2 regions of the Alishewanella sp. BS5-314 genome follow, and region 1 is predicted to be linked to the other one. Evidence: predicted binding sites of a transcription regulator. Region 1 holds the regulator's gene; the other holds the start of a gene.
The links. Region 1 encodes sigma-54, which starts transcription at its own class of promoters, with help from an activator protein. Its sites were predicted from a motif close to GTTGGCACGNNNNTNGNNT; they were not measured.

Region 1 (4,213 bases):
GCCAAACGGCTGGAACATTTTGAGCAACTGGGTTTTACGCAGTTTGAATTGCCGCGCTACACCCTGTTTAACGATGAACATCAAGCCGCTTGGGAAATCAGCAGTCAGCAAGGTATTTGGTTTCCGGAAGATAAAATTATTCTGGAACAGCAAGTCCTGCTCAGAAATTTGCTGCCTGGCGAGTTTATTGAACAGGTTGAAACAGCCTCATTACAAATGCTGTTGCCAGAAAAAACGCTGCAAACGCATGAGCGGGTGCGGCTTAGCGGACCAGGCTTTTATATTCTGGGCATCGGCCTGCAGGCCGACCTCACGGCACAACATTTAGTGCTGCAAAAACATCTGGAAACGGTATACGCCAATGAAAACTAAGTTATTAATCGCTGCAGTATTTTTTAGTTCGCAAGCTCTGGCAGCGACGAAGCCAGATCATACTTTGCCGATTGCGATTAACGCAGATAATACCGAGGCGTCCATTCGCGATAATATCGCGGTTTACGTCAACAATGTGGAAGTCACCCAAGGCTCCTTGCTGATCAAAGCCGATAAGCTGGAGATCAATGCCAGTGCCGGTAAAGGTAATGAGGTGTTTATTTTTACCGGTCGTCCGGCTACCTATTCCCAATTACTGGAAGGCGACCGGCCGGTAACGGCTCAGGCGAATGAGATCCGCTACGATTTGGCCAGCCGGACCCTGACGCTGACTGCGGATGCCGAGCTTACCCAGAGCGGTTCTCTGGTGCGTGGTGATGTGATTCGTTATAACATCGAGTTACAACAGTTAACGGCCGGCAGTGAACAAAACCGGCGGGTAACCACCATTTTCACGCCGGAAACCAAGGAAAATCAATGAAGTTAGTGGTTTCACATCTGGCCAAAAGCTATAAAGGCCGGCAGGTGGTAAAAGATGTCAGTCTGGAAGTCAAAGCAGGTCAGATCGTTGGCTTGTTGGGACCCAATGGTGCCGGCAAAACCACCACTTTTTATATGATTGTTGGTCTGGTGCCATCCGATAAAGGTCAGATCACGTTAAACGAGCAAGATATCACCTTCGCCCCTATTCATCAGCGGGCTCGGGCGGGTATTGGTTATTTACCGCAGGAAAGTTCGATTTTCCGCAAATTGACGGTATACGACAATTTGCTGGCAATTCTGGAAACCCGAAAGGAACTTAACCGGCAGCAACGGGAAGAAATCGCCGATGACTTGCTGGAAGAATTTCATATCGGGCATATTAAGAATAGTCTTGGCATGGCGCTGTCTGGTGGTGAGCGGCGGCGGGTAGAGATCGCACGCGCCCTGGCCGCAGATCCGGCTTTTATTTTGCTGGATGAGCCCTTTGCCGGCGTGGACCCGATTTCGGTGCTGGATATTAAAAAAATTATTCAGCACCTATGCCAGCGCGGCATCGGGGTACTGATCACTGACCATAATGTGCGGGAAACCCTCGATGTCTGCGAAATAGCCTATATTGTCAGTCATGGTGAATTAATTGCCGCCGGCTCGCCGCAGGATGTGTTAGCGAATCAACAGGTCCGCGATGTATACCTGGGTGAGCAATTCAGGCTATAGTAGGGCAATCAGCGTCAAGTCCTCCACCCGCTGACACGGAAGGCGCAATCAGGCGGCACAGACCGCAGCCACTTCCAGGATGGAGGGGATATACTCAGGAGAGAATCAGACTTACATGAAGCCGTCTTTACAACTTCGCCTTGGCCAACAGCTAACAATGACGCCGCAGCTGCAGCAAGCGATCCGCTTATTGCAGCTTTCCACCATTGAGCTGCAGCAGGAAATTCAGGAAGCGCTGGATGCCAACCCCTTGCTTGAGCCCGACGACGACTTCGAACCGGGCACGCCCGAGACCGACCTGAGCCTGTCGAATATCAACCGTGAAGAAAGCAGCGGGTCAACGTCTGACAGTGAAGACTACCAGGCTGGTAATGACGATTATCCGGAATTTAATGACGTTAGTGAGCGCGATACCAGCGAGGCAATGGCCGAGCAGAATATCCAGGAGGACTTACCACTGGACAATAACTGGGACGATTTAGTCAGTGCCGCCCCGGTCAGCAATGGCGCCCTGCCAGACGAGGATCTGGTATATCAGGGCGAAACCACTGAAACCTTGCAGGATTATTTGCGTTGGCAAATGGACCTTACCCCTTTTTCTGAGACAGACCGCGCCATTGCCGAAGTCATTATTGAAGCCGTCGATGAAGCCGGTTTACTGACCATAGATGTGGAAGATATCTTAGCCTCACTGCAGCTGCCGGATGTCGAAGCCGATGAAGTCGAGGCTGTATTAAAACGGATCCAATTGTTTGACCCTGTCGGTGTGGCGGCCCGCTCAGTGAAAGAGTGCTTGCTGATCCAGCTACGGCAGTTTGATCCTGCCACCCCCTATTTAAATGATGCAAAACAAATAATCAGCGAATATACCGACTTTTTAGCTAACCGGGACTTTCGTTCTTTGATGCGGGTGACTAAACTCAAAGAAGATGAGTTAAAAGAAGTGATGCGCCTGATCCACAGCCTGAACCCGCGCCCCGGCGCCGATGTGATCAGGCAGGAACAGCAATATGTGATTCCTGATGTAGTGGTTACCAAGGTTAAAGGTCGTTGGCAGGTGGAGCTGAATCCGGATGCCATGCCCAAAGTGAAAATCAACCAGCAGTATGCTGCGCTGTCCAGAACGGTCAGAAGCAGTGCCGACAGCCAGTTTATCCGCTCACATCTGCAGGAGGCGAAATGGTTTTTGAAAAGTCTGGAAAGCCGCAACGAAACCTTGCTAAAGGTCGCCAACTGTATCGTGCAACAGCAACAAGCCTTTTTTGAGCATGGCGAAGAGGCCATGAAACCCATGGTATTAAATGATGTGGCAGAAATGGTAAGTATGCATGAGTCAACAATTTCCCGGGTTACTACCCAAAAGTATATGCATACGCCGCGCGGAATTTTTGAACTTAAATTCTTCTTCTCCAGTCATGTTAGTACAGAGAGTGGTGGTGAATGTTCATCTACCGCCATCCGTGCCTTTATTAAGAAATTGGTGGCAGCAGAGAACCCGGCTAAGCCACTGAGTGACAGTAAGATGGCAGAAATCTTATCCGAACAGGGGATCAATGTCGCAAGGCGTACCATCGCCAAGTACCGTGAATCGCTGTTTATTGCGCCATCTAATCAACGAAAGACCTTGCTGTAAGTGTCTTAACAAGAAGGAAGAGTCTATGCAAATCAACTTAACTGGCCGTCATGTAGAAATTACCGACTCTCTGAGAGAATATGTAGACAGTAAATTTTCCAAGCTGGAGCGTCATTTCGAGAATATCAATAACGTGCATGTTATTCTGAACGTGGAAAAACTGAAGCAAATCGCTGAAGCCAAAGTACATTTAAACGGCGGTGAAGTCTTTGCGGTGTCAGAAGATGAAAATATGTATGCTGCAATTGACCAGTTAATTGATAAACTGGACCGGCAAGTGATTAAACACAAAGAAAAGTTGTCGCGACACTAACCATGATAAATTTAAGCGCTATGCTGGAGAAGAACTGCACCAAGAGTGCAGTTCTTTTTAACAGCAAAAAACGGATCCTCGAATATATTGCCGAACTGGCTCATCAACAGCTGCCAGAGATGTCTGAGTACAGCATTCTGGAAGCCCTGATGACCCGGGAAAAGTTGGGTTCAACCGGTATTGGTGGTGGTATTGCCATTCCCCATGGCAAGCTCGACTGCGTTACCTCACCGATCCTGATATTTGTGGTAAGCCAGGATCCGATCCCCTTTGACGCTATCGATAACCAGGGCGTCGATATTTTTTGTGCCATCCTGATCCCGAAAGATCAGTGTCAGGCTCACTTAACTACACTTTCTGGTATTGCAAAACTGCTGACTCAAAAAGATCTGACCAAAAAGATCCGACATGCCAGTTCTGATCAGGAGCTGTATCAGTTATTAATGGACTATAGCCAACAAACGGGTGAAAAATGAAACTGCTGGTAGTCAGTGGCCGCTCAGGTTCAGGAAAATCGGTGGCGCTGAGAGTAATGGAAGATTTGGGCTACTACTGCGTCGACAATATTCCGGTTAATTTATTACCGACTCTCGCTAATGCGGTGATGGGTCAGTATGAGCGGGTTGCCGTCAGTATTGACGTACGTAATCTGCCGAATGAACCGGAAGAGCTGGCGGAGATCCTGTCTTACCTGC
Region 2 (4,213 bases), 440 kb from region 1:
GGCCAGCGTTTAGCAACCGCGGCAAAGGCGCTGGGGATCCCGCTGCTGCTCTGCGATCCGGTGCGAGCTGAGCGCGAAGCGGATTTTCCACATACCGATTTTGCGACCTTGTGTCAGCAGGCCGATATCATTAGTTTTCATACCCCGCTTGAAAAAAACGGGCCTTATCCCAGCTACCATTTATTGGATGCCGAACACCTGGCGCTGTTAAAGCCCGACTGTGCCCTTATCAACGCCTCGCGTGGCGCCGTGATCGATAATCAGGCGCTGCTAACGGCGCAACAACAGCAGCGTCGGCCGCTGGTGCTGGATGTTTGGGAACAGGAGCCGGATATCTTGTTACCGCTGCTGCCTTATTGCGATCTGGCTACAGCTCATATTGCCGGCCATAGTGTCGAAGGCAAGGCGCGAGGTACTGAAATGCTGTATCGGCGTTGCTGTGAACTGCTGCAACAGCAGCCCCGGGTGAGTCTGGCCGCGCTCTTACCGGTACCAGCAATGGAAAAACTACAACTTTCCGCTAATTTTGGGCTTCCAGATGTCCAAAATCTCGCCAGGATGTTATATGATGTGCGGCGGGATGATGCCTTGTTCCGGTATCATATAACAGGTAACGGGTTTGACTGGCTCAGAAAGTCTTATCCTGCGAGGCGCGAGTACAGTGCGCTACAACTGAGTGGCCCGGCCTTACCGGTCTGGCTAGACTCCTTAGGCTTTAGTCGTCAGTAATAAGAGGATGCACCGCATGGCGTCGCAATATAATGTCGCAGTTTTGGGCGCGACCGGTCTGGTCGGCCAACATTTAATCGAAATTCTGGAGCAGCGTGATTTTCCGGTTGCGCAACTGTTCCCGCTGGCCAGCAGCCGCTCGGCCGGTGGTACTGTGACCTTTAAGGGTAAAAAGCTGACAGTGCTGGATGCTGAAACCTTTGACTGGAGCCAGGCACAGATTGGTTTATTCTCGGCCGGTGGCAGTGTCTCGGCGATTTATGCCCCTAAAGCCGCGGAAGCTGGCTGTGTGGTGATTGATAACACCTCGCATTTTCGTTACGAGGCGGATATTCCATTAGTGGTGCCGGAAGTTAACCCAGAGGCCATTGCCGATTACCGTAACCGTAATATTATTGCCAACCCCAACTGTTCAACGATTCAGATGTTGGTGGCGTTAAAGCCAATTCATGATGCCGTTGGTATCAGTCGGGTCAATGTGGCGACTTATCAGTCGGTCAGTGGTGCCGGACAATCGGCAGTAGAAGCCCTGGCCAGCGAAACTGCACAGCTGATGAACGGCCGGCCACTGGATGAGAAGGGACAGTTTGCCCGGCAAATCGCTTTTAACGTGATTCCGCAGATTGATGTGTTTCTGGAAAATGGTTACACCAAAGAAGAAATGAAAATGCACTGGGAAACCCAGAAAATTCTGGGCGACAGCAGCATCGCCGTTAATGCCACTGCAGTGCGGGTACCGGTATTCTATGGTCACGCCGAAGCGGTGCATATCGAAACGCGGATGCCGATTTCGCCAGAGCAGGTAAAAGCTCTGCTGGCCAATGCGCCGGGTGTGGTATTACTGGAAAATAATGCCGACTTCCCAACCCAGGTTTGCAGTGCTACCGGCAAGGATGAGGTCTTTGTTGGCCGCATCCGTCAGGATTTATCACATGAAAATGGTATAAATATGTGGGTTGTGGCCGATAACATTCGTAAAGGCGCTGCGACTAACAGTATTCAGATCGCAGAAGTGCTGATCCGCGATTATCTCTGAGTCGCGTTTCACTGTAACAGGCCGCTTTTGCGGCCTGTTTTTGTTTTGGCGGTGATAACGGCAACGGTGCTTGATAACAGAGGCTCGCCTCTGGTCAGTTTCGTGCATCTGCATTATAGTTGTCGGGCTGACTTTGAGAATGATGGAACGCTGTTTGCATAACTCTGAAATAAAGTTTGGCTTAATGACGTGAGTCTGGTTGCTCGGCTAAGGAAAACTGATGCCCGTTCGTATTTTATTAGTATTGTTGCTTGTCAATTTTTCGACGTTTGCGTTCTCGCAAAGTACGCCAACGCAGATCCGTGGCCCGAAAAGCAGCGATAATGCCTTTATCCAGCAACAGTTTGGCCCGCTAACGGCCAGCGATACCCTATGGCGGATTGCCGAGCAGGTTAAGCCCAACGACAGTGTGACCACCTATCAGGTGATGTACGCGCTTTTTCTGAAAAACCCTGGTGCCTTTAATGACGCTAACTTTAATCATTTACGGCCGGGCGCGATCTTAATCCTGCCAGATTTGCGGGAAATTCGCAGTGTCGATGCCGAGCAAGCCAGACGTAAAGCCGAACTGGATGATCAGGCTTGGGCGGAGCGTACCCGCCGTGAAGCAGAGGCCAGAGCCCGGGCGCGCGAGCAAGCCGCTAAACCTAATCAGGTGCAACAACAAGCACTGACCGAATTAAATGCGCTAAAAGATAACTATCAAAGCTCAATGCTATTGATTGAAGGCATTGCCCGCGAAAACGAACAATTACGCAGTTCTCTGGGGCGGGTGCAGCAAGAGTTAGAGGGGTTAAAAGCGCAGTTAGCGGAAGATAGCCTGTTACAGCAGCAACTGAACCAGTTACTGGAGCAACAGCAGGCAATACTGGCTGAACAGGAAGCCCGTCGTCTGGCAGAGCTGGCAGCAGCACAGGCGCAGCAACAGGCAGCCAGTGCTTCCTGGCTGAATAACCCGCTGATTTGGGCTTTGGCGGCCTCTTTCCCGGCAATTCTGGCATTAGTCGGTTTGTTGTTCTGGTTTAAACGTCGTAGTCAGAAGACCGAAGAAGTGATCAGTGCTGCGACGAAAGAGCCGGTTGCGCCAGCCGGTTATCAATCACCGGTACCGCCACTGGATAGCAGTCAGGACTTTGACGATAGTCTCTTTACACTAGACGATAGTTTACTGGACGACGCCTTTGAGCCTACCCCGGTAGCAAAAGCCAGCACCAGTGCCGCCGTAGAGGATGGACTGAGTGATTTTAGCGACGATATCTTGCTGGACGATTTGGATGTCGATGTGTTATCGACAGATGTCTTAGATGTGCCGCAGGACGATCAATTAGATTTTTCACTGGACGATGTCTCCGATGCCGAAGTCACGCCAAGCAGTGATGATTTAACTTTACCGGAGAGCGCAGATTTTAATTTTGATGCCAACAATATCTTATCTGATACTGACCTGGCCTCGCTGTTAGCGGCCGAGGACGAACCAGAAGCAGAGGAAATCATCGAGTTTGCCGAACCGGAAGCGGCGGCCGCACCGGAACTTACCCCGGCTCAGGTGGAGCGAGAGCAAACTGAGTTCACTGATCAGGATGATATTGATAATTTGCTTGAGGAAATTGAGCTGGACTGGCCACAAGATCCCGATACGCAAGCAGCAGAGCTTGCCGTTGTCGCAGAACCGGAGATCACGCCAGACGAGTTTGATGCCGGGCTGGAAGAAGACAGTCTGCAGCAAGCTGACCTCCTAGCGTCGGAGAGTATTGAGGAAATTGCCGGTGCTGAGCCCCGCTTTGATAGCTCAGAGTTAGAAGCCTTTGCCGAGCAACTCGCCGCCGAAGGTGCACAACAGGACACGACAAGTCTGGATGAGTTGTTAACCGAAGACGAAGAGCGGTTGCAGAGCGAGCTGGACGATATACTGATTCAGGCTGCAGAGCAAACTGCCATTGCCGGGCAGCATAGTGCATCAGATGAGGAAGATCACAGCACCGAGTTGTCAGACGCCGCTATCTTAGATGAGGAATGGCTGGCGGAACAGGAAGCAGAGCAAGAATTACCGCTCGTCACAACCAGCGAAGCAGAAGCCGATTTACTGGATACCATGGCTGCGCCGGAGATCGAGTCTGACGCTGAAGAGGTGCCAAGCGTTGATTTGACTGAAGCCGAAGATTTGTCGGTACAACAACCTTCAGAAGCGATGCTGGCCGTTGAGAATCCCAGCGCGGTACTGGATACCTATCCGGAACTGGATTTGTCTGATTTTGATCCGGAAGATGAGCAACAGCTTGCTTTGTTATCGCAGCAGTTGGAAAATCTGACGACGGATCCGGACGCTGAGCAGCTTGATACAGCGGTAAATGAGCTAACACCAGAAGAGCTGAATCTGACCGATTTGGAAGATAGTCAGTTTGAGCAATTATTGGATGAACTGGAGCACATAACGCCGCCAGCGGCTGA

Region 2: a site for sigma-54 is predicted at 1,907-1,925, ahead of H1D31_RS12185 (FimV/HubP family polar landmark protein). Genes of this name have one in related genera too.

The regions. Positions count from the first base shown of each region.
Region 1 covers NZ_JACEHJ010000002.1:2,107,406-2,111,618, forward strand. Annotated here, with positions in the region: gene lptC (LPS export ABC transporter periplasmic protein LptC) at 1-372, shown strand, start outside; gene lptA (lipopolysaccharide transport periplasmic protein LptA) at 362-853, shown strand; gene lptB (LPS export ABC transporter ATP-binding protein) at 850-1,572, shown strand; gene H1D31_RS14370 (RNA polymerase factor sigma-54) at 1,688-3,205, shown strand; gene hpf (ribosome hibernation promoting factor) at 3,231-3,518, shown strand; gene ptsN (PTS IIA-like nitrogen regulatory protein PtsN) at 3,521-3,994, shown strand; gene rapZ (RNase adapter RapZ) at 3,991-4,213, shown strand, end outside.
Region 2 covers NZ_JACEHJ010000002.1:1,668,694-1,672,906, reverse strand. Annotated here, with positions in the region: gene H1D31_RS12195 (4-phosphoerythronate dehydrogenase) at 1-729, shown strand, start outside; gene H1D31_RS12190 (aspartate-semialdehyde dehydrogenase) at 746-1,765, shown strand; gene H1D31_RS12185 (FimV/HubP family polar landmark protein) at 1,986-4,213, shown strand, end outside.